Anaeromyxobacter diazotrophicus: one gene and its partner. The protein of the gene in region 2 interacts with the protein of the main gene of each other region in a pairwise test. Links are inferred from orthologs where the notes say so. Each region holds a gene or a part of one and is shown on either strand. Other genes may lie near its edges. The genes, in order: def and HWY08_RS01260.

Region 1 (14,772 bases), on a different replicon or contig from region 2:
GCGCCGGGGTCCGGACGCCCTTGATGTCGAAGGGGTGACCGAAGTGCACGCGCAGGAGGAGCGGGCCGAACAGCATGTTCACGCCGAGCACGCCGGTGAGCGTGCGCACGTCCCAGGCGCCGAGGTCGCTCGGCCGCACCTGGTTGCCGTCGGGGCAGCGGTCCCGCTGGATGTCGCAGCCGGCGCGCGTGCTCCAGTCGTTGAACACGCCGCCGAAGTCGAGCGCGGCCACCCCGAAGAGCGAGTCGAAGATGGCGAGGCGCAGCACGGGGTCGAGCGGGAGCTGCAGCTCGGCGTTCGCGACCCAGTAGTTGCGGCCGATGAGGTAGGCGAGGTCGTTCCAGTAGTAGCCGCGCAGGTTGTCGGCGGCGGTGAGCCACCAGGTGCGCGCCCAGGTGCGGCCCGGGTCGTCCGGCGCGAAGCTCGTGCCGGCGGCCGCGCGCAGGAAGAACTTCGCGCGGCCGGAGATCTGGAAGTAGGTCGTCGCGTCGCCGCGCGCGAACCCGCTCACCGCGCGCAGCCACGGGAGGTACTGGCCGCCGACCTCGAGCAGGAGCGCGTTCCCGGCCAGCGGCCCCGCGGTCGGGTCGTAGCGCACGGTGTCGTAGCCGTAGCGGAAGGTGGGGCCGAGCTCGAGCTGGGTGCCGCCGTTGCGCTGCCGCCAGCCGGCGACGCCGGGCAGGGTCGGATCGACGCCGCCGCAGGAGATGAGCGAGTTGGTGAGGGTGGTGAGGCAGTAGCGCTGCACGCCGCCCACCGACAGCTCCGCCTCCCAGCGGCGGAACCGGTCGATGGGGAACCGGAGCGAGCCGAGCACGCCGAAGTCGCGCTGCAGGAACGCGAGGTCGGGGTTCACGAGGTCGAGCTGCTCCTGCACGAAGTGGAACGCGCCCAGCACCCAGGCCGTCCGCCCGGCGCGGCTCTCGAAGAGCGCCAGCGCCTGCGTGTACTCGAAGGAGCCGAGCACCGAGAGCTGCAGGTACCCGACGTGATCGCGGAGCACGTCCGAGAAGAGCAGGGCGGCGCTGCCCGCCACCGCGTTGGAGGCGCCGCCGCCGTAGATGTAGCCCGCCTCCGGCTTCCAGTTGCCGAGCGCGTACGGGTCGTAGCTCGGCACCGCCGGCGGGAACTCGTCCTGCGGGATGGCCAGGGGCGGCCCGGCCGCGGCCAGGTGGAGCGGCGGCTCGTCCAGCCAGGTGACGCGCGGGACCTCCACCAGCCGGAAGCGGCCCCGGTAGAAGGTCGAGGCCCAGACGCCGCGCGCCTGCGGCGCCACCGCCGGGGAGGTGAGCCCGGTCGCGAAGTCGGTGAGCCGCCGCACCTCCTCGCCGCGGAGCACGTAGAGGTCGGGCTTGCCCGCCGCGTCGCTCGAGAAGAGCACCGAGCCGTCGGCCTGCGGCCGGGGCGCCCGATCGTCCCACGCGCCGGTCGTGAGCCGGGTCCGCGCGCCCGTGGCCGGGTCGAGGCGGAACAGGTTGAAGCGGCCGTGGTCGGTCGCGTCCGACGAGGCGTAGAGGCCGTCCGCGCCCCAGGCCAGGTCGCGCTCGGCGTACGGGTCGTCGGTGAGCTGGCGCACCGCGCCGCCCTCCACCGGCACCACGTAGACGTCCTGCTGCCCGGCGTCGGTCATGCCCGCGAAGGCGATGAGCCGCGCGTCGGGGGAGAAGGTCGGGTCGGAGATCTCGATGAAGCGGCGGCCGCTCGGGTGGCGGAGGTCGAGCCGGCGCCGCTCGCCCAGGGCGAGCTCCGGCGGCTTTCCGCCCCGCGGCGGCACGTGCCGGAAGCGCTGCACGTAGAGCACGTCGCCCGCGCCGGCCTGCGCCGAGAAGGCGAGGACGCCCTCGGCCACCGCCATGACCGAGTGCTCGATGGGGTGGAGCGACTCGACCCCGGGCTGGTTGTCGGAGGCCACCCGCACCGCGCCGCGCGGCCAGCGCGCGTCCATGAGGTAGAGCCGCGCCCGGCCCGCTTCGCGGTCGATGCCGCGGAAGAAGACGAGCTGGCCGTCCGGCGAGACCTGCGCCGCCTCCGGCTCCGCCGGGAGCTCCGAGAGCTCGCGCAGCTGCGCCAGGTCTTGACGCCCGGCGTAGGCGGGGTAGTAGCGGCGCTTGAGCCACGCCCGCCAGCGCGTGTCCACCTGCTCCAGCGGCTCGTTGAGGACGCGCTGGGTGAGCGCCCCGAAGCCGTGCTCGCCGGGCGCGCTGCCGAGCATGACCGCGCTCTCGAGGTACGCCTGGATCTTCTCCGGCCCATAGACCTCGGCGACGAACGCGACCCGCGCCTGGCCCAGCTTGTAGGTCGGGATGTAGCCGCGGTAGCGGTCCTCGGCGAAGGCGACGACCTGGTAGTGCCGCTCGGGATCGGGGTTCCAGACGAGGTCGCGCAGGTAGAGGTCGGTCTCCGGGTCGAGGCCCCCCTTCGCGTAGTACTCGGCGAGGCCCTCGATGAACCAGAGCGGGAGCGCGTCGATGGGCGAGCTCGCGTCCTCGGCCCCGGCCAGGTCGAGCAGCTTCTGGATGGTGAACTGGTGGACGAGCTCGTGCGTCGAGACCTCGCGGAAGAGCTCGTGGTTCCCGAAGTACGGGAGCGACATCTTGAGGTCGCGCGGCGAGGTGACGCCCAGCACCGACTCGGACACCTGGAAGACGTTGGTGGCCTGGAACTCGCGCTGCGAGGCGTAGAGGATGTACGGGATCTGCTTCGTCGGCGTGTAGTGGAACTGATCGACGAGCCGCAGGTACGCGTTGCGGATGACCGGCAGCGCCCGCTCGGCCACCGCGCGCTCGCGCCGGTAGTAGTAGAGCCGGATGCCGCCCTCGCCGCCGGTGGGCGACGGCACGTCGAGGTGTTGCCAGTCGAACTCGTACCAGGAGACCTGGTTCTGCCCCGGGCGCTCCGGCAGGACGAACGTCTGCTGGAGCGGGCCCGGCGCGGCGAGCCCGGTCCGGGCGGCCTGCTCGTGGAGCCGGTCCATCCGCCGCAGCGCCTCGCCGACGTCCGGGCGCCCCAGCTCGAGGCCCTGGGCGGCGGCGGCGAGCGGTGCAGCGGCGAGCCAGAGCGCGGCGAGCAGCCTGGGCATGGGGACTCGCAGAGAGGAGAACGTAGGCGGCAGCGGCTGAGCGGGCAATGGGCTGGCCGCAAGCATACCCCGACCAGGCGGCGGCCCGGCCGGGAACGCGCGGGCTCACGCCTCGGCGGCGACGAGGTACTCCCGCCCCCCGAGCCGGAGCAGGAAGCGGCCCGGCGCGCGCGGGTCCTCCTCGAGCGCCAGCCCCAGGTCGACCTGCGCGGTGCGCGTGAACCGGGCGCGGTGGCCGCCCTTCACCTGGCAGTGGAGGACCCCGGCGGCGTCGACGGAGAGGGTCGCCGGGTCGAGCGGCTCGACGGTGCCATCGGAGAGGTGCAGCCGCGCCGCGCCACCCTCGAGCGCCACGCCGCGGACCGCGTACGGCGCGTCCTCGATCCGGACGTAGCCGCTCTCGCGCCCCACCTGCACCAGGTACCGGCCGTCGGGCCGGCGCCTGAGGGAGCGCCACAGCACCTCGAGCGTCCGGGCGTGGGTGATGGGCTCGCCGCGGTGGCAGAGCCGCCCGTCGAGGTCGATGGAGAGGCCGCTCTGCTCCCGGAGGAGCTCCAGCGCCGCCTCGTCGTGCGCCGCCATGCCCGCATCCTAACCGCCCCGGCACCGGCGGGCCGTTGCGGGCGCGGGTGCGGGGCGGATAGAAGGGGCGGGTGACGAGCGCGCGCACGGAGCCGGTGGTCCGCATCCGCTGTCCCTCCCCGGAGGACGCCGCCCGCTGCCGGCGCGTCCTCGAGGCCGCCGGGCTCGCGCCGGAGGAGTCGCTCACCTGGCTCCTCGTGCGCGACGCCGACCCGGACGCGGTGAACGCGCTCCTGGTGGCGGGGGGCGCGCACGGGCGGACCACCGTCCGCGAGGACATCGGGAAGCTCGTGGGGTGGCTCCTCGATCGCCAAGGCGCGCTCGCGGGCCGTTCGCGCAACGTGAAGAGCCTGGTCGAGCGCACGCTCTCGAACGCCGGGCTCGCGGAGCGCTACGCGCCCCTCGCCGACGACGCGCTCCTCGCCTCGGCCGAGGCGCTCTACCGGACGCTCCTGGCGGAGGGCGCGCCGCGCGTGAGCTGGGACCGCTTCCTCGAGCTGTTCTGCGCGCCGCGCTGAGCGCGAAGGGAGGGCCCATGGGCGACGAGCCCACCCGGCGCGAGGGCCTGCTGCTCTCCGGGGTGGCCGGGGCGGTGGACGGCCTCGGCTACCTGCTCCTCGGCGTCTTCACCGCGCACATCACCGGGAACACGGTCCACCTCGGCGCCGCGCTGGGTCGGGCCCAGCTCGCCGCCGCGGCCCACCCCGCCTTCGCCATCGCCGCCTTCGTGGCCGGGGTCGCCGCCGGGGCGGTCGCGCGCGACGCCTGCGAGCGCCGCGGCCTGCCGGCGCGGCCGGTGGTGTTCGCGCTCTGCGGCGCGCTGCTGGCGGCGCTCCTGGGCGCCTGGACCGGCCTGGGCGGGGCGGAGGGGGCGCGCTTCTACGCGCTGGCCGCGCCGGCGGCGCTCGCCATGGGGTGCCAGAACGCGGTCATGCCCAAGGTCGGCGGGCGGCGCGTCCGCACGTACATCACCGGCACCATGACCGAGCTCGCCGAGGCGCTCGTCGCGGCGGCCCGGCGGAGGGGCGGCGAGCGCGCCGCCGCGCTCGCGCGCGCGTCCGAGCTGCTCGGGGTGTGGTTGGCCTACCTCGCGGGTGCCGTCGCCAGCGGCGCCGCGGCCGCGCGCTGGGGGGCCGCCGGCGTCCTCCTCCCGCTGGCCGGGCTCGGGAGCGCGGTCCTGGCCGAGCTCCGGCGCTGGCGCGCCGCGGGGCCTCGCGCGCCGGAGGGATGAGCCGGCGCCGCGCCGCGTCCCGGGCGCCCGGGATCAGCTGACCCCGCCCGCGAAGGCGAGCGCGCCCCAGGTGTTCACCGCCACCCCGAACAGCCCGAGCGCCCAGAACGCGCGCCCCATGGGCCGGCCTCCCACCGCGAGCAGCAGGAACAGGTAGGGCGTGTAGTCGAGGCTGAAGCGGTACCCGAACTGCACGTACCCGGTGTTCTGGTAGAGGAGGCCCGGCAGCGCGGCCGCCGCGGCCGCGAACGCCAGCGCCGGCGTCAGGCGCGCCCGCGCGCGCGGCCACAAGAGGAGGAACAGCGGGGTGGTGAGGAGGAGCGACATGCCGTCGGGGTGGTAGCCGAGCCGCCCGCCCTCCAGCCGCGGCAGCCGCGTGAACGCCGCGTGGAGCTGCTTCGGCAGGTAGTGCAGCGAGAAGAGGCCCCAGCGCCGGATGTCCGCGTTGACGCGGTTGTTCCAGAGGTGGGCGTGTCCGAAGTCGAGCGGCGAGCCGAACCGCTCCCAGTTGGCCCAGGCGGCGAAGAGGAGGAGCGGCGCGGCGCCGGCCGCGAACAGCGCCGCCTTCCGCCAGCGGGCGGGGTCGCGCCAGGTGGCGCCGCGCCGGAGCGCCTGGCCGAGGGGCCCGCCGCCGGCCAGCACCTCCGCGGCGAAGAAGGCGACCGTGAAGACGAGCGGCGTGCGCGTGATCGCGCCGAAGCTCCAGGCGATCCCCGCCAGGAGCGGGTGCGCGGCGCGGTGCGCGGCGAGCAGGTACAGGTAGGTGGCGGTGACGCCCAGCACCTCGGCCGTGAACCACACCTCGCCGCGGATGGAGCAGGAGAAGGCGACCGTGCCGAAGGCGAACAGGAGCGCCAGCGCGGCGTCCTCCCGCCGGGTGCGCGCACTGTCCCCCGCCCGGCGCAGCCGCTCCAGCACGAGGAAGAAGAGCGGGACGTTCAGCGCCGCGAACAGGAGCGTGAAGGTGACGTCGTCGAGCGCCACCCCCCACAGCGCGACCAGCGGCAGCATGAGGAGCGCCGGCCCGGGCGGGAAGGAGACGTACCAGCGGCCGCGCTCCCGAGCCCAGTCGTTCAGGTCCGGCGGCGCGAGGCGGAGCTGCAGCTGCCCGTGCAGCCAGGCGTCGGCCTGGTACATGAAGTGCGGCGCGTGCGACGGCCGGTGGTGGCCGAGCGAGAAGAGCCCCAGGACGAGCAGGCTGCCCGCGAAGAGTCCCAGCTCGAGCCGGTGCGCGCGCAGGAACGCCATCGCCGCTGGTTGAAGCACGCCGCGCGCGAGGTGTCGAGCGGCGCCGGGAGAGGTGGGCCACACCTGCGGAGCTCCGGGCGGATGCGAGCGGTCCCTCGCGCCCGGCCTCTTCCCGCTGCGCGCTCGTGATTGGCCACAAGTTCTCCCTCGGCGCGCCCCCCAGCCGAGAGGTGCGTGGCCGTCCTGCGGTCGTCGCCTCGACGAGGCAGGGCACCGTCCGGCGAGCGCCGCCGGCCAGGCGCCGCCCCCACGTCCGCGGCGCCGTCCGCAAGATCGGCTCACGATCCGGTACCGCGCGGTCGCTGCGTCAGCGTCGAGCCGGCGTTGTGCGCAGCTTCGCCGCACGCCCCTAAAGTGCTTCCGCTGGCGGAGTTGATGGAGCACTCCGGTCCGCGTTCCTTCCGGAACTGATCCATGTGCTCCCTCCCGAAGACGTGCTCCGCGTGCAGGGAATTGGCTCGAGCGTGGCGCGGCACGCAGGCCGCGGCGCCTGAAGCTGCGGCGGGCACGCCTGCGCCACGGTCGAGTCGAGACCTCGGTTCGATGCGGACGCGGACATGGGCTCTCCCGAGGTCGCCCCGGGCCGATCCGCCGGGGTCCCCCCCGGGCTGTAGGGCGGGGGCTCGTCCCCCGCCGCGGTCCGTACTCCAGGTGCGGGTTCTCTCTCCCCCGCGGGGGAGAGGGCAGGGAGAGGGGGCCGCTCCGGTGGTCAGCTCTTCAAGGAGAGGAGGCCGTACCCTCGCGTCACCTCTTCATGCGCTTCGCGAACTCCTCGGCGCCGTTCCGCATCTCCTCGGGCGAGAGGTCCTTCACGTGCGTGGCGAAGTGCCAGCCGTAGCCGTACGGGTCGAGCACCATCGACACCCGGTCGCCCCAGAACATGTCCTCCGGGGGCATGACGGCCTTGGCGCCGGCGTCCACCGCGCGGCGGAAGGCGGCGTCGCAGTCGGGCACGTAGAGCCACAGGCTCGCCGGCGAGGGGTGCGCGGCCGACGGCGCGCGGAAGGGGCCGCCCGGCATCTCGTCGCCCGCGAAGATCATCGAGTCGCCCACGCGGAGCTCCGCGTGCCAGACGCTCTTCCCGTCCGGCGACGGCATGCGCATGACCTCCTCGGCGCCGAGCGCGCGCTTGTAGAAGTCGAGCGCCGCCGCGCAGCCCTGGATGGTCAAGCTCGGGGTGACGGTGTGCATGCCCTGCGGGACGGGGTTCGGGTTCGCCATGAGGTGACCTCCGGCGAGCACCGTTAGCGCGGCGCCCGGCGCGGATCGAAGCCCGGGTGGGCGTCAACGTCCGCTCACGGCCGCGCGGAGGCGCGGCGCCTCACCGGTCGCGCAGCAGCAGCCGGAGCTGGTTCAGCACGTCGTAGGCGCTCGTCTTGCGGACGCGGTCGCGATCGCCCGGGAAGCGCCGCGCCCAGGTCTGGGTGCCGGTCGGGCCGGCGATGGCCAGGTGGACGGTGCCGACCGGCTTCTCGGGCGTGCCGCCGCCCGGCCCGGCGATGCCGGTGAGGGCGGCCGCCCAGGTGGTGCCGGCCCGGTCGCGCGCCCCCTCGGCCATGGCCCGCGCCACCGGCTCGGAGACGGCGCCGTGCGCGGCGAGCAGGTCGGCGCCGACGCCCAGGAGCGCCGTCTTCGCCGCGTTGGCGTACGTCACCACGCCCAGCGGGAAGACGTCGGACGCGCCGGGGACGCTCGTCACCAGCTCGGCCACGAGGCCGCCGGTGCAGCTCTCCGCGAGCGCCAGCGTCTCGCCCCGGGCCGCCAGGCGCGCCACCACCACCGGCGCCAGGTCGTCCTTGCCCTCGGCGAAGATGGCGTCGCCGAAGATCCGGCGCACCTCGCCCAGGATGCGCTCGGCGTGCGCCTCGGCGTCCGGCCCGGGCACGCTCCACTTCACGTGGATCTCGGGCCAGTGAGCGCGGTAGCCGAAGCGGACGCCGCGGTGCTCGGGGGCGTCCATCACCGGCCGCATCGCCTGGTCGGCGTGCGACTCGGGGACGCCGATGAGCTTCACCAGGCGCGCCGCCGGCACCGCGCCCGCCCTCGCCGCCAGGCGGGGCAGCACCGCCTCGTCGCACAGGCCGCGGTACTCGACCGGCACGCCGGGCAGGCAGAAGAGCTCCGCGCGTCCGAGCGCGACCCGGAAGCCCGGCGCGGTCCCGAGCTGGTTGGGCAGGATGGTGGCGCCGCGCGGGAAGCGCGCCTGCTTGGCGTTGTTGGGCGTCATGGTGCGCCCGAGCTTCTCGAAGCGGGCGCGGATCGCCGCCAGCGAGGCCTCGTCCAGCTCGAGCGGCACGCCCATCGCCGCCGCCACGCACTCCGCGGTGAGGTCGTCCTCGGTGGGCCCGAGCCCGCCGCTCATCACGACCACCTCGGCGCGGGCCGTCGTCTCCGCCAGGGCGGCGGCGAGGTCCTGGCGGTCGTCGCCGACGAGCGTCTTGCGCCGGACCATCACGCCGAGGTCCCACAGCCGGTCCATGAGCCAGGCGCTGTTCGTGTCGACGATCTGCCCGGTGAGGAGCTCGTCCCCGGTGGAGAGGATCTCGACGTGGAGGCTCACCGCGCGAGCTCCGCGCAGTAGAAGGCCCCGCCGCCGCATCCGAACGCCGCCTGCAGGACCAGGCGCGCGGCGAGCAGGACCGCGAGGGCCCACACCCCCGCGAAGACGTCGTCCATCACCACCCCGAAGCCGTTCTTCACCTGCCGGTCGAAGTAGCGCGCCGGCCACGGCTTCACCACGTCGAAGATCCGGAACAGGACGAAGCCCGCCAGCGCCCACTGCCAGGACCGCGGGAAGAGCGCCAGGGTGACGAGGTAGCCCACCACCTCGTCGATCACGATGGGCGAGGCGTCGACCACCTTCCAGTAACGCCCGGCGATGGCCGCCGCGTACGAGGCGAGCGCGGTGAGCGCGACGGTGGTGAGGAGGTAGAGCCCGAGCGGCAGGCCGCGCAGCGCCCAGAACAGCGGGATGGCGCCGAGCGTGCCGGCCGTGCCGGGGGCGAGCGGGACGTAGCCGCAGGGGCCCCAGGCGGCGAGCAGCACCCACGGGCCAGGCGGGCCGTCGGGGGTTCCCTTCTTCAGCTGAGGCCGCGGCGGCGCTGCGGGGGTGGGGGCGAGGTCGGGCAAGGTTCTCAAATGTACTCGTCGCCCTCGTCCTTCGCCTCCACGTCGTCGTCGTCCGGCTCGAGCGCCGGATCGGCCTCGAGCTGCGCCCGCACCGCTGGCGGCAGCGCCGCCACGGCCGGCTCGGGCCGGCCGCGCGAGATGATCCACTCGGCGAGGCCCATGACGATGTACGCGCCCATGTAGACGACCATCACGAAGGAGGCGCGGGTGGCGATGCCGACCGCGAGCCCGCCCGCGCACATGAGCGCGAAGACGGCCAGGCTCTTGCGCGAGAGGTGGACGTCCTTGAACGTGCGGTACCGGACGGTCGACACCATGAGGAACGACAGCAGCCCGACCACCCCGGCGATGAAGACGCGGGTGGCGGTGTCGCCGATGGAGCCGTAGGCGCGGTAGTGGGCGATGACGATCGAGACGAGGGTGCCCGCGGCGAGCGGGATGGGGAGCCCGACGAAGAACCGCGAGCTCCCCTTCTCGCCGCGGTGGGCGAGGACGTTGAAGCGGGCGAGCCGCAGGGCGCCGCAGGTGGCGAAGGCGAACGAGAGGAAGAAGCCGGCGAAGCCGAGCGGCGCGAGCGCCCACTTGTAGACGAGGAGGGCCGGGGCCGCGCCGAACGAGACCACGTCGGCCAGGCTGTCGAGCTCGACGCCGAACTCGGACTGGGTCTTCGTCATCCGCGCCACGCGCCCGTCGAAGGCGTCGAAGAAGATGGCGAAGAAGATGGCGAGGGCGGCCTGGTTGAGCTGCGCCGGAGAGGCCTCTCCGGCGCACAGCGTCATCGCGTAGAAGCCGAGGAAGATCGAGCTGCACGTGAACAGATTCGGCAGCACGAACATGGCTTTGCGCAAGTTGATCTGCATGTCGTGACCATCCCAGGTCGTCGCGAGCGGAGGCTGTCATGCGCGCCCCGCTTTGTCGAGGGGCATCGGCCCCGGCGCGAGCTGGGTGACCATGTCCTACATGGGCGCCGGGCGCGCCGCCCGGGAGAGCGATCACAGACCGCCGGCGCTGCCGCTCATCCGCGCGCCGAGCAGGGCCAGCGGGTCCTCCGCCCGGCCGCCCCGCCACACCTCGAAGTGGAGGTGCGGGCCGGTCGCGCGGCCGGTCGCCCCCACGAGCCCGATGGGCTGCCCTGCGTCCAGCCGGTCGCCCGCCCCGCACAGCAGGCGCGAGAGGTGGCCGTAGCGGCTCGTCAGCTCGCCGTCGTGGCGGACCTCGACCGCGAGCCCGTACCCCGGCGTGAAGCCGGCCCGGACGACGAAGCCGCGCGCCGCCGAGGACACCACCCGGCCGGTGGCCGAGGCGAGGTCGATGCCCCAGTGCATGCGCCGGATGTGGTCGATCGGGTGCAGCCGCGGGCCGAAGCCGGAGGAGAGGCCCGCGTCGGCGATGGGCCAGCGCAGCACCGGCGGGCGCGTCACCGCGAAGAGCGACTGCCCGAGCGCGCGCGCCGCCTCGGCGCGCTGGCCAAGCCGCGCGAGCTGCGCGCGCAGGTGCGCCGAGAGCTCGGGCGAGGGCGCGCCGAAGCGGCGCCGGTCGAAGTCGAGCTCGGCCTCGAGCGCCACCCGCGCCCGCACCAGCTCGGCGAGCGGGGTCTGCGGCATGGGCCGGGCGAGGTACCGCTCGACCTCGAGCGCCAGGTCGTCCCAGGCGGCGGCGACCGCGGGCGGGAAGGCCGCGGCCCGCGGCAGCTCCGACCGGCGGGCGCGCGCGTCCGCCGCGAAGCGCAGCAGCGCCGCGTCGATGGGAGGGCCCGCCGGCGGCTCGGCCGCGGTCCGCTCCGGCGCCGGGTTCGCGACCGGCGGCAGCGGCGGCTCGTCCGGATCCACCGCCAGGAGCTGCTCGTCGCTGAACCCTGGGCCCGCGGCCGTCAGGGACGGCGCCGCTGCCAGCGTCGCGGTCGGACCCGCCGTCGCGGTGGCGGTCGAGCTCGCGGTCGCGGCGAAACTCGCGGTCGCGGTCGCGGTCGAGGTCGAGGTCGAGGTCGAGGTCGGGTTCGCGATCGCCTGGCCGGTCGCGATCAGGCTCGCGCCGCGGATCGCTTTCAGCCGCGCGGTCGGCCCGTAGGGCTCGCCTCCTTCGGTCGCGTCCCAGGCCAGCTTCGCCGGCGCGGTCGCGCAGGCCGCGAGCAGCAGGAGCGTGGGGAGGGCGCGGCGCATCCGACCGCTCGAAGCCTAGCACGCAGCGTCGACCGATCTCCGCGGCCCCCCTGCCCGTGGGACGCGCCGCCGTGGGTCACGCTCCGACAGCGGCGGCGATCCTGCGCGCGGCCTCCTCGATGTCGGAGGCGCCGACGTCGAGGTGCGTGACGAACCGCAGCAGGTCGGGCCGGGAGCCCTCCGGGTTGCACAGCACGCCCGCCTCGCGGAGCCGCGGCGCGAGCTCGGCCGCGCGCCGCCCGTCGAAGGCCACGAAGAGGAGGTTCGTCTCGACCGGGAACTGGAGCCGTGCGCCCGGCAGCTGCGACAGCAGCGCCCCGAGCCGGGCGGCGTTCGCGTGGTCCTCGGCGAGCCGCGCGACGTGGTGGTCGAGCGCGTACAGCCCCGCCGCGGCGAGGATGCCGGCCTGCCGCATGCCGCCGCCGAGCCGCTTGCGCAGCCGCCGCGCCTCCTGGACGAGGTCGCGCGGGCCGGCCAGCACCGAGCCGACCGGCGCGCCCAGCCCCTTCGACAGGCAGAGCGAGGCCAGGGTGGCGGGCGCGGCGTAGTCGCGGGCGGGCGTGCCGCTCGCCACCACCGCGTTCATGAGCCGCGCGCCGTCCATGTAGAGCGCGAGCCCGCGCCGCGCCGCGACCTCGCCCACCGCCCGCACCGCCTGGAGCGGCCACACCTTGCCCCCGCCGCGGTTGTGGGTGTTCTCGATGGCGACCGCCCGCGTGCGCGGGTAGTGCGGGTCGTCCGGCCGGATGGCGGCCTCGACCGCGGCCGGGTCGAGCACGCCGCGCTCGCCGGCGAGCGTGCGCGCCTGGATGCCCCACAGCGCCGAGAGGGCGCCGCCCTCGAACGCGAAGCAGTGCGCGCCCGCCTCGCAGATGACCTCGTCGCCGCCGCGCGCCAGCACGCCCAGCGCCACCTGGTTCGCCATGGTGCCGCTCGCGACGAGGAGGGCGGCCTCCTTGCCGAAGAGCTCCGCCACCCGCTCCTCCAGCCGGCGGACGGTGGGGTCCTCGCCGTAGACGTCGTCGCCCACCTCGGCGCGGGCCATGGCCTCGCGCATGCCGGGGGTGGGGCGGGTGACGGTGTCGGAGCGCAGGTCGATCGGGCGCATGGCGCCTCCAGGGCGAGAGCGGACGGGCCGCGGATGCTAGCATGCGCCCCGCGATGACGAGGCGAGCGGCGCGGCGGCCGCCCGAGCGCGAGCGCGCGCGGGCGGGCGAGGTGGTGGACCGGCTGGAGCGGGCCATGCCCGAGGCGCGCATCGCGCTCGAGTTCCAGGACGACCTCCAGCTCCTCGTCTCGGTCATCCTGTCGGCGCAGAGCACCGACGCCCGCGTGAACCTCGTCTCGCCGGCGCTCTTCGCGCGCTTCCCGGACGCCGCCGCCTACGCGCGGGTCGAGCCCGAGGCGCTGTGGCCCTTCATCCGCACGCTGGGCCTCTTTCGCGCCAAGGCGAAGGCGATCGTCGGCGCGATGCGCGCCCTCCAGGCTTCGCACGGCGGGCGCGTGCCGCGCGACCGCGCCGCGCTGGAGGCGCTGCCGGGCGTCGGCCGCAAGACGGCGGGGGTGGTGCTCGTGCACCTCGGCGCCGGCGAGGCGTTCCCGGTCGACACCCACGTCGGCCGGGTGGCGCGGCGGCTCGGCTTCACGCGGGAGCGGGACCCGGGGAAGGTGGAGGACCGGCTGACGCTGCTCCTCCCGCGCGAGCGCTGGGGGCGCGCCCACCAGCTCTTCGTCTGGCACGGCCGCCGCACCTGCAGGGCGCGGAGCCCCGCGTGCGAGCGCTGCGTGCTCGCGGATCTGTGCCCGAAGGTGGGGGTCGCTACAGCGCGCTCTCGTGGCGCGAGGCCGAGCGGATCTGGTCGGCCTGCTCGGCGGCGCGCTCCTGCTTGAGCTTCTTCATGCGCCGGCGGATGAGCTCGCGCTTGAGGCTCGACAGGTGGTCGACGAAGAGCGTCCCCTCGAGGTGGTCGTGCTCGTGCTGCACGGCGATGGCGAGCAGCCCCTCGCACTCGAGCTCGTAGGGCTTGCCGGCGTAGTCGAGCGCCCGCACCCACACCTTGGCGGCCCGCTCCACCTCCTCGGCCTCGCCGGGGATGGAGAGGCAGCCCTCGTTGTAGGTGGTGACCCCCTCCGTCTTCACGATCTGGGGGTTCACGAGGTGGATGAGCTTCTGCCCCTCCTGCCGGGGCGAGGCGTCGATGACGATGCAGCGCTTCCCGACCGCGATCTGGGGCGCGGCCAGGCCGACGCCGTCGGCGGCGTACATGGTCTCGGCCATGTCGTCGAGGAGGCGGCGGATGGTGTCGTCCACGCCGTCCACCGGCTTCGCGACCTGCTTCAGGACGGGATCGGGCCAGATGATGATTTCGCGAATCATGGAGTGATTCTGTCTAACAAAATCGGCGGGCCTTCGCCACACGCGGAGGCTGGGCGACAGCCCTCCTGCGGCTCCGGCCGCTACCGCCCCAGCGCGCGCCGGTAGGCCTCGCGCAGCGGGTCGTCCGCGAGCACGTCGCGCGCCTCGGCCAGGACGCGCCGGATCTCCTCCACCTTGTCGAGCAGGATGGCGTCGGAGGGGGGGACGCGCTCGGGCGCCAGCTCCTCGAGCAGCCGGCCGGCCGCCTGCAGCACGTCCTCCCGGCTGCAGTCCGGCGGCAGCCCGACGAGGTCGAAGTAGTCCGCCTGCTCCGCCTGGCGGAGCATCTCCTCCACCCACCCGCGGTCGAGCGGCCGGCGGCGCGGCGGCGCGGCGGGCGGTGGAGAGGAGGGAGCGGGTGCCGCCGGGGTGGCCGCCGCGACGAGCGACCGCTGCTCCTGCTTCCACCACAGCTCGCGCTCGGCCTGCCGCAGCTCCACCGCCTCGGCGCTGGCCGAGCTCGAGGTGTCGAAGGCGGGGGGGCGATTCGCGGTCGGGGCAGGGCTCGGGGCCGCGGTCCTGGTCGCGGTCGCGGTCGGGCTCCCGCTCCCGCTCGTCGAGGGCGGTTCCCTCGTCCCAGCGGCCGAAGGGGACGGGGCCGGCGCGCGGGGCCGCCGCGGGCTCGCCGCGAGCGCGCTCGCGACCTCCACCGCGGCCCTCGCGTCGAGCGGCCGCGGCAGCGCCGCCGCCGGCGTCCCCCGCGCCGCCATCGCGCGCAGGACCGCCGCCCCCTCGCCGCCGTCGCACTCGGGCGCGACGAGCGCCGCGTCCGCCGCGCCGCCGGCCACGGCGGCCAGCGCGTCGCTCGCGTTGGTCGCGAGCACCGTCTGGTGCCCCGCGCCGGCCAGCGCGCGCTTCACGGCCGCGATCTCGGCGAGGTCGTCGTCGACGAGCAGGATCCGCGGCACGGCGCCGATTGTGCCACACG
Region 2 (15,026 bases):
CGCGAGGCCCTCGCGCACGGGCCCGGGCTCGCCCAGCACCAGCGCCTTGCGGCGGCTCGGCGCCGCGCCGGTGAGCTCCTCCGGCAGCGGCATGCCGTGCCGCACCATGAACGCCGCCAGGTCCTCGCGCGCGATGCGGCGGTGGCCACCCGGCGTGCGGTGGGCCTTGAGCCGCCGCGCCTTGATCCAGTTCACCACCGTCGGCAAGGACACCCCGAGCAGCCGGGCCGCCTCGTGGGTGGTGTAGAAGCCGCGCATGGGAGGGAGAGCTTAGCGCGCCGCCTCGCGGACGGGGGCGCGACGAGGGGGGGCCGTGGTAGAGGAACCGGATGGCGCTCTCGAACTTCCTCGTCGGGGCGGTGCAGATGACCTCGACCGCCGACCGGGCGAGAAACCTCGCCACCGCGCTCCGCCTGGTGAACGAGGCGGCCGATCTGGGGGCCAAGCTGGTGGGCCTCCCCGAGAACTTCTCCTTCATGGGGCGGGACGAGGAGCGCATCGCCGGCGCCGAGACGCTGGAGGGGCCTACCCTCTCGGCGCTGCGGGAGCTGGCGCGCCGGCGCGGCGTCCACGTCCTCGCCGGGTCCATCGCCGAGCGGGTCGAGGCGCCGGGCAAGACCGCCAACACGAGCGCGCTCATCGCCGACGACGGCGCCATCGTGGCGGCCTACCGCAAGATCCACCTCTTCGACGTCGCCATCCCCGACGGCGCGCGCTACGCCGAGTCCGAGACGGTGGTGGCGGGCGACCGGGCGGTGCTGGCGCCCTCCTCGCTGGGCCGGATCGGGCTCACCGTCTGCTACGACCTGCGCTTCCCGGAGCTGTACCGGCAGCTCTCCGCCCTGGGCGCCGAGATCCTGTGCGTGCCGGCGGCGTTCACGCTCTTCACCGGCAAGGATCACTGGGAGATCCTGCTGCGGGCGCGCGCGGTCGAGAACCTGGCCTACGTGCTCGCGCCGGCGCAGGCCGGGCGCCACTCGGCGAACCGGGTGACGTTCGGGAACGCGATGGTGGTGGACCCGTGGGGCGTGGTGCTGGCGCGCTGCCCGGGCGAGGGCGAGGGCGTCTGCGTGGCGCCGGTGCGGCGCGAGCGGCTGGAGCAGGTGCGGCGGGAGCTCCCGTCCCTGAAGCACCGGCGGCTGTAGCCCGGCGTCAGAACGCGAACAGGAGCCCGCCCGCGAAGCTCACCTTGCGGTCGTCGGAGAGGTTCCAGCTCTTCGACGAGCCGAAGTCCTTCACGTAGCTCTTCGAGAGCTCGACGAAGAAGTAGGTGTGGTTGATGCCGGTGTCGCGGTCCATCTCGCGCGCCAGCATGGTGTCGATGGCGCCGAGGTCGAGGGCGACGCCGCCGGTCACCGAGTAGCCGTTGGTGGCGCCGGAGCCGGACTTGCCGCTCGCGTTGGCGGTGCCGCCGGCGCCGTTGTTCACCCACCACCAGTACCGGTCGAGCGCGACCCGCGCGTAAGGCGCGAGCGGGAACCAGCGGTACTGGTTCGAGAGCACGTCGAAGCGGTAGGTGAGCGAGAGGCGCGTCGGGTAGACCTTGAGCGCGGTGGGGTCGGAGACCCGCGCGCCCGTGTCCTGGGCGAAGCCGTGGCCGTACTTCTCCCAGTAGCCGGCGCCGAGCCCGACGTCGAGCGTGCCGTAGCTCACGAGGAGCGAGTAGGCGACGTCGAAGCGGAACATGAGGTTCCGCTTGCCGCCGAAGGCGCGCTCGTAGGGACCAGGGCCCCCGCCGAACTCCGAGTCGATGTTGGGCCGGTAGGTCTCGAGGCTCATCTGGAACGAGCCGTAGCGCGGCGAGGGCCCGCCGCCCGAGAACTGCGCGGCGGCGGGGAGCGCGGCGGCGAGCGCCAGCGCGGCGGCGAGGGCGCGGATCACGGGCGCCTCCTCTTGCGGCGCAGGACGAGCGGGGCGAGCGCCACCAACGCGGCGAGGCCCGCGGCGCCGCTGGCGCAGCCGCCCTGCTCGCGGCCGCCGGCGTTCTGGTAAAGGCGCCAGAAGTCGTCGACCGGGATGGGCGAGCCGGTTATCGGATCGGACGGCAGGCTCTCGTTGCCGCCGATGGTCAGGGCCGTGACGGTCACCGTGTACGGCACGTTGTTCGTGAGCCCGGTGACGCGGCCGCTCCTCGTGCTGGCGCCCGTGAACTCGCGGTACTGCTGCGCCGCCGAGCCGTCCGCGGGGGCGTAGTGGACGCGGAAGCTGTTGGCCGAGCCGATCGTGCCGGCGGCGGCGCTGCCGGTCCCGAGGTCCCAGTTGGCGTTGAGCGAGCCGTCCCCGGGGGTCAGGCTGAGGAGGTTCGGCTTCGCGGGCGACGCCAGGTCGAGCTGCACGCTGCCGGTGGCGAGCGGGCTCCCGCTGTTGGCGTTGGTGCCCGCCGCGAACACGCAGATGTACGCCACCGAGTTCGTGGTCGACGTGCACTGGATCGGCACCTTGCTGAGGAGCGTGGCCGCGGTGATCCCGGTGTAGCTCGAGGACGCGACGCCGGTGACGAAGGAGTTCGTGTGCGCGTTGGTGTTGGTGTTGGTGCTGGGGATGGGGCAGCCGGCGGTGTCCGAGACGTAGAGGTCGTAGCTGGCGGCGGTCGTAGTCACCGACCACTGCAGCGAGAGCGTGTCGGCGGGCGCGTTGTTGCACTCGCCCGAGTTGATGTAGACGGTGCCGGATCCGGTCGATTCGGACACAACGACCTGAGCGGCGGCCAGCGCGGGAGCGCACGCGAGGCAGGCGAGGACGGAGAGGCGTCGCGTCATGCGCGGCCATCCTGCAACGGGGAGGCCACCCGCGCAAGGAAGGGACCCGCGCCGCGACTGGAGTTTTTCCGGAGGCGCGGGCGGCTCGAGCGGGAGCCCGCCGACTTTTTGGCAAGCGCCCGGGCGCGACCCCCGGGGCGCTGCCAAATTGTCAGCCGAGCTTCAGGTGCTTCTCGGCGAGGAGCTTCGCGAGCTCGATCGCGGTCGAGGCGCCCCCCTGCCGCAGGTTGTCGCCGCACAGCACGAGGTCGAGCCCGTGCTCCTGGGTCGGGTCGTCGCGCACGCGCCCGACCAGCACCGCGTCGTCGTTCACCGCCAGCATGGGCATCGGGTAGACGCCCTCCTGCGGCGCGTCGACGAGCTTCACGCCCGGCGCCTGCCGGAAGAGCTCGCGCGCCGCGGCCGCGCCGAGCGCGCGGCGGAGCTTCACCGAGACGAGCTGGACGTGCCCGTAGAACACCGGGACGCGCACGGCGGTGACCCCGACGCGGAGGGAAGACCCGAGCAGCCGCCGCACGTCGGCGGCGACCGCCCGCTCCTCCTCGCTCGCGCCGTCGTCGCCGAACGGGCCCACCTGCGGCACCACGTTGAAGGCGGCGCGGTGCGGGAGCGCGGTGGGCGGGGGCGGCTCCTGGAAGGAGAGCATGGCGCGCAGCTCGGCCTCGAGCTCGGAGACGCCCTTCTGCCCCGCCCCCGAGACCGCCTCCAGGACCACGCTGCTCGCGCGCTCCACCCCGGCGGCGCGGTGCAGCGGCGCCAGCGCCAGCGCGAGCTGCGCCGAGGCCGGGCCGGGCACCGCCACCACCCCGCGCCGCGCGAAGCCGGCGAGCGCGTCGGCGTTGAGCGGCGGCAGGACGAGCGGCACCTCGGCGTCGCCGCGGAAGGCGGGGGTGAGGTCGACCACCGCGCACCCGGCCGCGCGCGCGGCCTCGAGGTGCGCCCGTGAGGTCGCGGCGCCGGCGGCGAAGAAGGCGAGGTCCTTCCCGGCGAAGGCGCCCGGCCCCACCGCGGCGGCGCGGAGGACGTCGTCGCGGAAGTCGAGCTCGGCGCCGGCGGAGTGCTCGCTGGCGAGGAGCGCCAGCGAGGCGACAGGAAGGTCGCTCTCCTCCAGCGCCTGCACGAGGGCCCTGCCCACGGCGCCGGTGGCGCCGAGGACGGCGAGGTGCAGCGGTCGGATGGTCATCACTTGGCCTGGATGAAGCCCTCCGCCGACAGGAGCTCGGCGGTGAGGACGGCGCCGCCGGCGGCGCCGCGGACGGTGTTGTGCGACAGGCAGACGAACCGCCAGTCGAAGACGGCGTCGGGGCGGAGCCGGCCGATGGTGATGCCCTGCCCGCTCCCCGCGTCGCGGTCGAGGCGCGTCTGCGGGCGCGCGTCGTCCTCGAAGTAGGTGAGGAAGGGCTTCGGCGCGCTGGGGAGGCCGAGCTGCTGGGGCTTCCCCTGGTACTCGCGCCAGCGGGCGAGGATCTCGTCCTTGCCCGGCTTGCGCTCGAACCGTGCGAACACCGCCGCCAGGTGGCCGTCGGAGACCGGGACCCGGATGCACTGGGCGCTGATGACCGGCGCGGCGGCGTTCACGATCTGGCCGTCCCGGAGCTGGCCCCAGATCTTGAGCGGCTCCTTCTCGCTCTTCTCCTCCTCGCCCTTGATGAAGGGGATGACGTTGTCGACCATCTCCGGCCAGGTCTCGAAGGTCTTCCCGGCGCCCGAGATCGCCTGGTAGGTGCAGACCGCCACCTGCTTCGGGCCGTAGTCGAGCAGCGGGTGCAGGGCGGGGACGTAGCTCTGGATGGAGCAGTTCGGCTTCACCGCGATGAAGCCGCGCTTCGTGCCGAGCCGGCGGCGCTGCGCCTCGAGGACCGCGGCGTGCGCCGAGTTGATCTCGGGGATCATCATCGGCACGTCGGGGGTCCAGCGGTGGGCCGAGTTGTTCGACACCACCGGCGTCTCGGCGCGGGCGTAGTCCTCCTCGAGCTTGGCCGTCTCCTCCTTCGACATGTCCACGGCGCAGAAGACGAAGTCCACCTCGCCCGCGATGCGCGCGACGTCCGAGGCGTTCTGGACGGTGAGCGCGGCGGCGGCGGCCGGCACCGGGGTCTTCATGGCCCAGCGCCCCTGCACCGCCTCGGCGTAGCGCTTGCCAGCCGAGGAGGCGCTCGCCGCGACGAGCTTCACCTCGTACCAGGGGTGGTTCTCGAGCAGGGAGAGGAACCGCTGACCGACCATGCCGGTCGCGCCGAGGACGCCGACCTTGAGCTTCTTCGCCATCGCGTGAGGCCTCCGGGCCCGGGAGGGAAAGGGCGAAAGCTTAACATGCCCGCGGCCGTTTTCCCTCCCTAGCGGGCGAGGAGGTCCCGCAGCGCCGGCAGGAGCTCCGGGTAGCGGAACCGGTACCCACCGGCGAGCGCCTTGCGCGGCAACACCCGCTGGCTGGCGGTGACGGCGCCCGCCAGCTCGCCCAGCACGAGCTCGATCATCGAGCGCGGCACGGGCAGGACGCTCGGCCGGTGCAGCACCTCGCCGATGGCGTGCGCCAGGTCGCGGTTGCGGGCCGGCGCGGGCGCGGCGGCGGCGAGCGGCCCGGCCACGGTCCCGTGCTCGAGCGCCCAGGTGATGAGCCCCACCTCGTCGGCGAGGTGGATCCAGGGCTGCCAGAACGCGCCGTCGCCGATGTGCCCCCCGGCGAAGTAGCGGAAGGGCCGGAGCAGCTGCGGGAGGGCGCCGCCGTCGCGGGCGAGGACGATGCCGGTGCGGAGGAGCACCACTCGCGCCCGCACCGCGGCGGGGGCGGCGGCCGCCTCCCAGGCCACGCACACCTCGGCGAGGAAGTCGCGGCCCGGCGGCGAGCCCTCGTCGAGCTCCTCGTCGCCGCGCGAGCCGTAGTAGCCGACGGCGCTGCCGGAGACGAGGACCGCCGGCCCGCCGCGCGCCACCACCTCCGCCACCAGCCGGGTCGAGGCGAGGCGGCTCTCGCGGATGGCGCGCTTGCGCTCCTCGGTCCAGCGCCCGGCGGCCACCGGCTCGCCGGCGAGGTGCACGCAGGCGTCGCAGCGCGCGAGCGCGTCCTGCCAGGCGCCCGGCCGGGTGGGATCGCCCTGCACCACGGCGGCGCCCGAAGGCGACCGCCCCGGCGCGGCGCCGCGCGACAGCGCCGTGACCTCGTGCCCGGCCGCGCGCAGCGCCGGGACGAGCGCGCGGCCGATGAGACCGGTCGCGCCGGTGAGGAAGACGTGCATGCGCCTCTCCTAGCTCGTGCGCGGACCCGGGGGACGGCCCCGGCGGGGGGCCGCGCGGCGAGGCGGCGCCGCGGTCACTTGAGGTCGTACTTCGGGATCGCCTGCGACTCCTGGCTCGCTCCCGCGACCCACTTCGCCACCGCCGGGTGGCGCCACACCTCCTCCGCGTAGCCGGCCTCCGGCCCGTCGAGCGCGACGCCGTAGGTGCGGCAGCGCCCGACCACCGGGGCGAAGAACGCGTCCGCGATGCCGAAGCGGCCGAACAGGTACTCGCCCTGGCGCGGCGCGGCGAGCAGCTCGCGCCAGAGGGCGCGGATCCTCGCGAGGTCGGCCGCGACCTCGGCCGAGGGCGGGGTCGGCCGGTGAAGCCCGAGGTTCATCGGCATCCCGGCGCGCAGGGCCTGGAAGCCCGCGTGCATCTCGGCCGCCGCCGCCCGCGCCACCGCCCGCCGGGCCGGCGCCGCCGGCCACAGCTCCGCCGAGGGGAACTTCTCCGCCAGGTACTCGCAGATGGCGAGCGAGTCCCAGACCGTGAGCTCCCCGTCGCGCAGCACCGGGACGCGGCCCGCCGGCGAGTGGGCGCGGATGCGCTCCGCCGTGTCGGGACGATCGAGCGCGACCAGGATCTCCCGGTACGGCGCGCCCGTCAGCTCGAGCGCGAGCCACGCCCGCATCGACCAGGACGAGTAGTTCTTGTTTCCGATGACGAGCTCGAGCACGGCGCCTCCTCGCGGGTGGACGGCGGAGACGATGTAACCCGTGCGCGCCGGCGCGTCACCAGCGGGATGGCTCCGCTTGGTACCGGTGGACCTCCGGGATCGAGCGAGTGCTTCCTCCACGATGGGTGGGGAAGGAGATGGCGGGCGGCACGGTGTTCTCACCTCCTTGCTGCGGGTGGCCCATTGATCTCCTCTCCCTGATACGCCGGTGGCACGGTGATCCCATCCCCCTGATGCCGGCGGCCCGGTGCTCTCATCTCCATGCTGCCGGCGTCCGCGCTATCCCCTCCCCCTCGCCCCGCGAAGCGGGGAGAGGGCCGGGGAGAGGGGCCGCCCGACACCGATCGGCCTCGCAGCATGGAGCGACTGCCTCCGCGACGTCGGCGGACTTCGGGCAAAGAGGGGGCGCGGCAGGCGGGCAGGCGGCTCCGCGGTGGCGTTCGCCGCCGAAGCGGGGGCGTCGAGCGCGAGGCGTGCCTGCGCGTCCGCGGCGACAAGGCGTGGCCCGGCTTACGGGGGCGAAGGCGCGCGGGTGCGGGCATGCGGCGGCGACGGAGCTGATGGGCCGCGGGACCGCCCTGATCAGGTCTACTCTGCGTGCGGTTTGGTTGACTGTTCGTGTCAGACCTCCGTGCGATGATCTCTCCCATGGACGCGGCACCCGACCTCGCTGCGTGCTCGCCCTCCGAGGCCTGGAGGACGCGCTTCGCGCCGCCGGCCGTCGAGCCCGCGCCGCTCACCGGGCGCGAGCTCGACGCCTGGTTCCGCGGCGGCGAGCCGGAGGCCGACGCCTGCGAGGCGCTGCTCACCTGGGCGGCCAGGGCGCGGGGCGCGCTCGACGTCGCCATCGCCGAGGGGCTCGACGCGCTCCGGCGGGGCGACCGGCTGGCCGAGCTCGCGTGCCACCTCGACGACTACGCGCGGGAGGTGCTCGACCTCGGCAAGCGGGCCGCCGAGGGGCTCGCCCTGCTCGGCCGGGAGCTGCGGACGCGGCCGCTCCTGCGCGAGGCGCTCACGGCGGGGCGGGTCAAGCTCCGCGCCGCGCAGACGGTGCTGAAGGTGGCGGTGGGCGAGGACGAGGCGGCCTGGGTGGAGCGCGCGGCGCGGATGACCGTCCGCGCGCTCGAGGCCGAGGTCCGCCGGGCGCGCGCGGCGCCGGGCGACGAGGAGGAGCCGTGGCTGCGCCTCGACGCGCGCCTCGAGCCGGAGGAGTGCGAGGTGGTCGATGAAGCGCTGGCGCTCGCGGGCGAGCTCATGCCGGGCGCGACGCGCGCCGAGCGGCTCGAGGCGATCGCCCAGGAGTTCGCGGGCGAGTACGCGGGCGAGGGAGACCCGGACGCGGCGCGCGTGCTCGGCGCTTGGGTCCGGCCGTCCGGTGAGCGCACCGGGGACACGCGCGCCGCAGCGCTCGAGGAGGAGACGGAGCGCTGGGCCGCGCTTCGCGCCCTGCCAGACATCGCGGCCCCGGACGTCCGCTTCTACGAGACCGCCACCGCCCAGGAGGTGGACGCCCGACTGCGGGAGCTCGCCGCCCTGCGGGCGGAGTGGGAGGACCTCGTCGGCTACTGCGCCCTCGCGGTCCGGAAGAGCCAGCTGTACCGGCTCCTCGGGTTCGCGAGCTTCCGCCAGTACTGCGAGGAGCGGCTGGGGCTCGCGGCGCGCTCGATCGAGGAGCGGGCCAAGGTCGAGGAGCGGCGCTGGGCCTCGCCGGCGCTCCAGGAGGCGAAGCGCGAGGGGCTGCCGTTCGAGAAGCTGCGGCTCCTCTCGAAGCTGCCCGAGCCGGAGATCACCCGCTGGGCCGCGCGGGCGAAGGGCCTCACCTGCGTCGCGCTCCGGCGCGAGCTCGAGGGCGAGGCCGAGCGGCGGATGCGTGCGCAGGGGAAGCTGGCCGTCCCGCTGGCGCTCCGGATGGCGGCGGTGCTCGCCGCCGCGGTGCAGGCCGTCCGCGACCGGACCGGGAAGCGGCTGCCGCTCGGGACCTGCCTCGCCGTCCTCGCGCAGCACTTCCTCGACACCTGGAAGGGCGGGAAGTGCGCCCGGACCCGCTCGCGGAAGGTCCGGGAGCGGGACGAGGGCCATTGCCAGGTCCCCGGCTGCAGCCGCCGCGCGACGCACGCCCACCACGTCCTCTTCCGCTCGCAAGGCGGCGGGGACGAGCTCGACAACCAGCTCGGCCTCTGCGCCTTTCACCACCTCCGGTGCATCCACGCCGGCCACCTGCGCGTGGTGGGGCGGGCGCCTGAGGCGCTGCGGTGGTTCCTCGGCGGGAAGGCGTGGAGCGGGCCGGAGCCCGCGAAGTGGTCTGGCGGGGGCGTGGAGGTTTCGGCGGCGTGAGTCCGCGGGGCAAGGGGAGCAGGGCCCGACCTCGACCGCGACTGCGACCTCGACCTCGACTGCGACCCCGACCTGCGGACGGCAACGCCCGCCAGCGGGCGGCGGGGTGGCCCTCCGAAGGAGCGGAGGTCGACCTGCGTGAGACCGCGCTCGCCCTACTGCCGCCAGCAACGCCGGTGCCGCGCCGACGCACGGACCTCGTGCGCCGTGTCGGCGCGGCACGTTGCGTTGCCCGGCGTTCGCGCGTTTCTGCTCCGGCCGCCGTACCTATCCGGTAGGTCGTCCGGAGCGACGCAGGAGGGCCACCCCTCCGCCCGCTCGGAACCCCCGCCAGCGTTTCGCAGGCACGAGCGGGCTCGAGCGGCCCTCTCACCGCTGCGCGGGGCGAGGGGGGCAGGCCCCCCGGCGACCTCGACCTCGACCTCGACCTCGACCTCCGACCTCCGACCTAGACCGCGACCTCGAACGCGATCGCGACCTCGAACGCGAACGCGAACGCGAACGCGAACGCGAACGCGACGAGGTCCTACCGCTGCGGGTCGCCCGGCGCGCGGGAGCAGACGGTCCCGATGTCCGGCTGGCGGCGCATGACGTACTCGTAGCGGTCGGCGGCGCGGCCGGTCAGGCCGAGCAGCGGAGAGCCGCCGGGGTAGGTCGTGCCCTCGGGGTCGCCGAACTCGTTCAGTCGGCGGGCAGTGAGCTCGCGGTCCACGCAGCGGTTGCGCTCGCCCAGCACCGCGCCGGGCGCGAGCTGCCAGTCTTCGGGCTGGTAGGGGCCGGCGGACCGGCGCGGGAGGCTGACGGCGCCTTGCGCCGGCCGGACGGCCTCGGGGCGGTGGGCACACCCCGCGGCGAGGAGGAGGGCGAGCAGCGCCAGGCGCGGGGTCATGGAGGGACGATGCCCGAGCGGCGCCGCGCTCGCAACCGCTCCGACGTCGCTGCCCCGGCTGGGCTCGCGCTACTCGAGGATCCGGCTCGCCGCGTCGGCGCCGGGGACGTGGCGCATGAACCAGACGAGCAAGACGAGGGCAGCGGCGAGGGCGGCGTAGGTGAGCCCCCACCGGACGAGCTGCCCCGCCGTGAGCGGCGCGGCGCGGGCGGCCTTCTCCTGCCGCTCGAGGCCGCGCAGGAACAGCGCCTCGCCCGCCACGCCCGGGCTGCCGCCGAGGACGGCGCGCAGGTAGAGCCAGTGCGGCGCGCCGAAGCGGGCCGGCGCGGGCAGGAGCCGCAGCGCCCGCGCGCCGGTGCGCGACTGCACCTCGCCGGCGAGCTCCATCGCGCCGAGGACAGCGACGAGCCAGATGAGCGAGAAGCCGGCCGCGCTCGCGAGCGCCACCGCGCCGGCGAGGCCGAGCGCGGAGAGCGCCACGCCCAGGCCCGAGGAGTACGAGTACGCGAACGCCTGCAGCGCCCGCCCGCCGTCGAGCGGCGCGATCGGGAGCAGGTTGAACAGGTTCACCAGCGCCCAGAAGGCGGCGATGGCGGCCCACTGCGGATCGTGCGTCCACAGCCACAGCCCGGCCGGCGCGAGCGCCGCCAGGGAGCCCCACAGCGGGCCGTTCAGCGCCACGTAGACCTGCTGGCGGCGCGAGGTGAACGCGTCGTCCGTCACCGCCAGGGCGCCGAGGAGCGGCACGAAGTACATGCCCCGCACCCGCATGCCGGTCCGCCGCATGGCGTGCACGTGGCCGTACTCGTGGATGAAGAGCTGCACCATGAGCGCGAGCGCGAACTTCCACGAGAAGAGGAGCGAGTAGGTGGCGACCGACGCCGCCGCCCAGCCCACGTTGGCGGTCTTCACCGCCTTGAGGCCGGTCGCGGCGAGCTTCCCGAACGAGGCGGCGAGCTTCGAGCCGAGCTTCGCGGCCAGCGCCCACACGCCCATCCGCGCCCGGCGCGCCTCCCGCCGCGGGCGGAGCACCGGCCCGGCGGCTGCCGGCGCCTCGGGGTCCACCGCGGCCGCCGCCGGCGCGGCCTGCAGCGCCTCGGGCAGGATCTGCCAGGCGGGCACCCGCTGCACGAGCAGCGCCAGCAGGAGCGGCGCGTCGCGCAGCTCCACCACCGGCACGCTGCCGCCGTCCGCGCCCCGCACCGGCGCGCAGGGCGCGGCGCTCGCGGACAGCTCCGCGAAGGCGAAGCTGCGCCCGCGCGCGTCGGCGAAGACGGCGTACCGCTGGACGGTGCCGTCGGCGCGCTGGGCGAGCCCGAAGCCGAGCCGCAGCTCCCCCCAGGCCGCCTCCACCGCGCCCGGGGCGGCCGGGGGCTGGCGCGCCGAAGAGGTCGGGGCGGCGGCCGCGCCGGCCACCCGCAGCCCGCGCTCGTCCGCCAGGACCCGCAGCCCCCCGGCGTGCCGGGCGGTCAGGGCGATGGCGGCCGCCACCGCGCCGAAGAGGACCGCCACGAGCGGCGGGATCTCCGCGGCGAGGCCCACCAGCGCCCCGGCGGCGCCGCCGGCGAGGAGGTGGGCGCCGAGGCGGCGCAGCGGCGGGCGGAAGGTGGCGGTTTCCATGGGGGTGGGGCTCGGCGCTACGGCCGGTCGGCGCCCGGCCCGAGGCCGTGCGGGAACTTCACCTCGGCCTCGCTCTTGCGGACGTAGTGCGGCTCCAGCGCGAAGAGCTTCGCCTGGTCGTAGCCGGCGGCGAGCTCCGCCGCGCACAGCCGCGCGACGGCCAGCGCGGGCGGGCTCGCGGGAGCCCCCTCCGGCGCCGCGAAGGCGGCGAGCGCCTCGGGGTAGGCCGCGCGCCCCGGCCCGAACGCGACCGGCCGCGCGCCCTCGGCGGCGAGCGCCGCGAGCCGCGCCGCGAGCGCCTCGGGCGGGAGCGCCGCGTCGGGCGCGGCCGCCTCCACGCCGGCGCCGCCCGCCCGGTAGAAGCCGGCGTAGAGCTCGCCCTTCTTCGCGTCGAGGAGCGGCACGAGCAGCGCGCCCGGCTCCGCCGCCGGCGCGGCCGCCAGCGCCAGCGCCGCCAGGCTGGAGACGCCGGCGAGCGGGCGGTGGTGGCCGTAGGCGAGGCCCTTCCAGGTGGCGAGCCCGATGCGCAGCCCGGTGAACGATCCCGGCCCGAGCCCCACGGCGTACCCGTCGACCTCGGAGAGCCGCCGCCCGGCCGCCGCGAGCACGTCCTGCAGGACGCCCGGGAGCCGGCCGCCGTGCCCGCCGGTGGGGCCCTGCGGCCCGGCCTTGGCCGGCGCGTGCTCGGTGCGCTCGGCGACGAGGCGCACCTCGCCGCCCGCGAGCTCGCAGAGCGCGCAGGAGAGCGCGAGGGTGGAGGTGTCGAGGGCGGCGACCCACATCCGGCGCGTCTTACCCCATCACCCGCACGATGTCGTTCTTGAAGACGGCGATCATGAGCATGACGAGCAGGATGATCCCGACCAGGTTCGCGATCTCGCGGGCGCGGATCGAGAGCGGGCGGCGCGTGACGCCCTCCACCAGACAGGTGGCGAGGTGGCCGCCGTCGAGGACCGGGATGGGGAGCAGGTTCATGAGCCCGAGGTTCACGCTGATGAGCGCCATCGTGAACAGGAAGCTCTGCAGCCCCTCCTCCGCCGCCTTGGAGGCGATGGAGAAGAGCATGATGGGGCCGCCCACCGTCTTGAAGCTGAGCTGCCCGGTGACGATGTGCGCCAGGCTGACGACGGTGAGCCGCACCGCCTCGTGCACGCCGGCCAGCGCGGCCCGCCCGGCCTCGAGGGGCCCCATGGCGAGCGGGACGCGCTCGACCAGGAGCGCCGAGCTCTCCACCAGCGCGCGCTGCTCGGGGAAGAACCCGAGGACGAGCTTCTTCTGCGGCTCGCGCGTCATCTCGTCGAGCTCGGTGCGCTCGCCGGGGACGAGCGTCACCTTGCGCCCGTCGCGCAGCGCGAGCTCGACCGGCTGGCCGGCCTTGAACTCCGCGGCGCGGGCGTTCACGTCGCGGAACGAGCGCACCGGGTGGCCGTTCACCGCCGCGAGCGCGTCACCGCGGCGCAGCCCCGCCTGCTCCGCCGGGCCGCCGGGCGCCACCGCCGCGATGAACGTCGACACGCCCGGATCCGCCACGGCGAAGGTGGGCGCGCCGCCGGCGCAGGTCGGGACATCCGCCAGCGCCACGGGGCGGTAGGTGGAGACGGTCGCGCCGGGGGCGGACACGCCCTGCTCGCGCAGCACCTCCAGCGCCACCGGGCCGCAGCGCGCCGCGTCCAGCGCGCGCCGCAGCTCGCCCGCGTGCGCCACCTTCTTCCCGTTCACCGAGGCGACCAGGTCGAAGGGCTCGAGCGGCCCGGCCGCGCCGCGCGCCACCGGCGCCACCACCGCCGGGGAGTACGCGGGCGTGACCCCGATGACCCCGCGCCAGGTGGTCTCGATGGGGTTCGACTCGCGCTCGCGCGCCGGGGTGAGGGTGAGCGGCGGCAGCCGGCGGCCGTCGCGCTCCACCTCGAAGGTGAGCGGCTCGCCGGGATGCGGCGACACGAGGTCGCGCAGGTCGTTGAAGTAGCGGACCGGCTTCGGCGCCTCGCCGGGGGCCGCCACGCTCACGATGCGATCCCCCGGCTCGAGCCCCGCCTCGGCGGCCGGAGAGCCGGGCGAGAGCGACCCGACGCGAGGGCCCGCCACGAGCTGCCCGTTCTGCGCCAGGCCGAGGGCCAGGTAGACCAGGACCGGGAAGACGAGGTTCATGCCCGGCCCGGCGGCGGCGATGACGAAGCGGCGCCAGGGCTGCTGCTCCAGGAAGCCGCGGCCGCGGTCCTCCGGCTTCACCTCCTCGGAGGGGTCGTCGCCCGCCATCTTGACGTACCCGCCGAGCGGGAGCGACGCGACGCGGTACTCGGTCTCGCCGCGCGTGAAGCCGAAGAGCCGCGGGCCGAAGCCGATGGAGAAGCGGAGCACCTTCACGCCGAGCAGCTTCGCGGCGACGAAGTGGCCCAGCTCGTGGACGAAGATCAGCCCGCCGAGCAGGAGGACGATGGAGCCGGCCTTGAGGAGGAAGTCGCTGGGCATTCTCGGGTCACGGGGGAGCCGCGGACGGGCAGGTGGGCGGCTCCTCTGCTGATCATGCGCGCGGAGGGCGCCGCCTGCACGCCCTTCCACCCGGCCTGTGGTGCTCGGGCCTACCCCGCCACACGCCGCTCGGCCTGGCGCCGGCCCCAGTCGCTGGCGGCGAGCGCCTGCTCGACCGAGCCCACCGGCTCCGGCGCGAGCGCCTCCAGCACCTCCGCGCACACCTCGGCGATGCGGGTGAAGCTGCAACGCCCGGCGAGGAAGGCGGCCACCGCGGCCTCGTCGGCGCCGGAGAGCGCGGCCGGGGCCGTGCCGCCGAGCTCGAGCGCGCGGTAGGCGAGCATGAAGGCCGGGAAGCGCGCCGGGTCGGGGGCCTCGAAGGTGAGCTTGCCCAGCCGCGGCAGATCGAGCGCGGGCAGCTCGAGCGGGATCCGCTCCGGCCACGCGAGCGCGTAGCTGATGGGCCCGCGCATGTCGGAGACGCCGAGCTGCGCCACGACCGAGCCGTCCACGTACTCGACCATCGAGTGCACGATGGACTCGGGGTGCACCACGATGTCGATCCGGCGCGGGTCGACGTCGAAGAGCCAGCGCGCCTCGATCACCTCCAGCCCCTTGTTCATGAGGGTGGCGGAGTCGATGGTGATCTTGGCGCCCATCGACCAGTTGGGGTGCTTGAGCGCCCGCGCGGGCGTCACGGCCGCCAGCTCGGCGGCGGGGACGGTGCGGAGCGGGCCGCCCGAGGCGGTGAGGAGCAGGCGCCGCACGTGGGGGCGCTGGTGCCCGGCCAGCGACTGGAAGATGGCGCTGTGCTCGGAGTCGACCGGGAGGATGGCGACCCCCTTCTCGGCGGCGCGGCGCATGAGCAGCTCGCCCGCCAGCACCATCGACTCCTTGTTGGCGAGGCCGACCGTCTTGCCCGCCTCGATGGCGGCGGCGGTGGAGGCGAGGCCCGCGCCGCCCGAGATGGCGGCCAGCACCACGTCCACCTCGCCCAGGC

What was found.
Region 1: the proteins of HWY08_RS01260 (region 2) and def interact in binary tests that used the Escherichia coli proteins (3 or more experiments, as listed by UniProt). The link is inferred for Anaeromyxobacter diazotrophicus from one-to-one orthologs.

The regions. Positions count from the first base shown.
Region 1 is NZ_BJTG01000003.1:543,077-557,848, forward strand. Bases 12,027-14,772 are described here. They hold def (peptide deformylase), read right to left. Parts: upstream 13,806-14,772; coding sequence 13,248-13,805; downstream 12,027-13,247. Other genes in these bases: ltaE (low-specificity L-threonine aldolase), read right to left, coding at 12,027-12,536; HWY08_RS08555 (endonuclease III domain-containing protein), read left to right, coding at 12,590-13,318; HWY08_RS08565 (hypothetical protein), read right to left, coding at 13,886-14,752. In the rest of the region: HWY08_RS08500 (PD40 domain-containing protein), read right to left, coding at 1-3,079; HWY08_RS08505 (DUF1285 domain-containing protein), read right to left, coding at 3,185-3,661; HWY08_RS08510 (hypothetical protein), read left to right, coding at 3,733-4,179; HWY08_RS08515 (DUF1275 family protein), read left to right, coding at 4,197-4,892; HWY08_RS08520 (hypothetical protein), read right to left, coding at 4,926-6,140; HWY08_RS08525 (VOC family protein), read right to left, coding at 6,885-7,361; HWY08_RS08530 (competence/damage-inducible protein A), read right to left, coding at 7,462-8,700; HWY08_RS08535 (phosphatidylglycerophosphatase A family protein), read right to left, coding at 8,697-9,269; pssA (CDP-diacylglycerol--serine O-phosphatidyltransferase), read right to left, coding at 9,275-10,129; HWY08_RS08545 (M23 family metallopeptidase), read right to left, coding at 10,262-11,428; more of ltaE, read right to left, coding at 11,505-12,026. UniProt on the Escherichia coli protein: Removes the formyl group from the N-terminal Met of newly synthesized proteins. Requires at least a dipeptide for an efficient rate of reaction. N-terminal L-methionine is a prerequisite for activity but the enzyme has broad specificity at other positions.
Region 2 is NZ_BJTG01000001.1:284,601-299,626, forward strand. Bases 1,927-4,926 are described here. They hold HWY08_RS01260 (aspartate-semialdehyde dehydrogenase), read right to left. Parts: upstream 3,943-4,926; coding sequence 2,911-3,942; downstream 1,927-2,910. Other genes in these bases: HWY08_RS01255 (fibronectin type III domain-containing protein), read right to left, coding at 1,927-2,759; asd (aspartate-semialdehyde dehydrogenase), read right to left, coding at 3,942-4,926. In the rest of the region: HWY08_RS01240 (excisionase family DNA-binding protein), read right to left, coding at 1-258; HWY08_RS01245 (carbon-nitrogen hydrolase family protein), read left to right, coding at 330-1,145; HWY08_RS01250 (MXAN_2562 family outer membrane beta-barrel protein), read right to left, coding at 1,153-1,881; more of HWY08_RS01255, read right to left, coding at 1,878-1,926; more of asd, read right to left, coding at 4,927-5,027; HWY08_RS01270 (TIGR01777 family oxidoreductase), read right to left, coding at 5,096-5,995; HWY08_RS01275 (glutathione S-transferase family protein), read right to left, coding at 6,070-6,714; HWY08_RS01280 (HNH endonuclease), read left to right, coding at 7,363-9,048; HWY08_RS01285 (hypothetical protein), read right to left, coding at 9,575-9,937; HWY08_RS01290 (site-2 protease family protein), read right to left, coding at 10,007-11,557; tRNA (adenosine(37)-N6)-threonylcarbamoyltransferase complex dimerization subunit type 1 TsaB, read right to left, coding at 11,575-12,339; HWY08_RS01300 (site-2 protease family protein), read right to left, coding at 12,350-14,026; dxr (1-deoxy-D-xylulose-5-phosphate reductoisomerase), read right to left, coding at 14,137-15,026.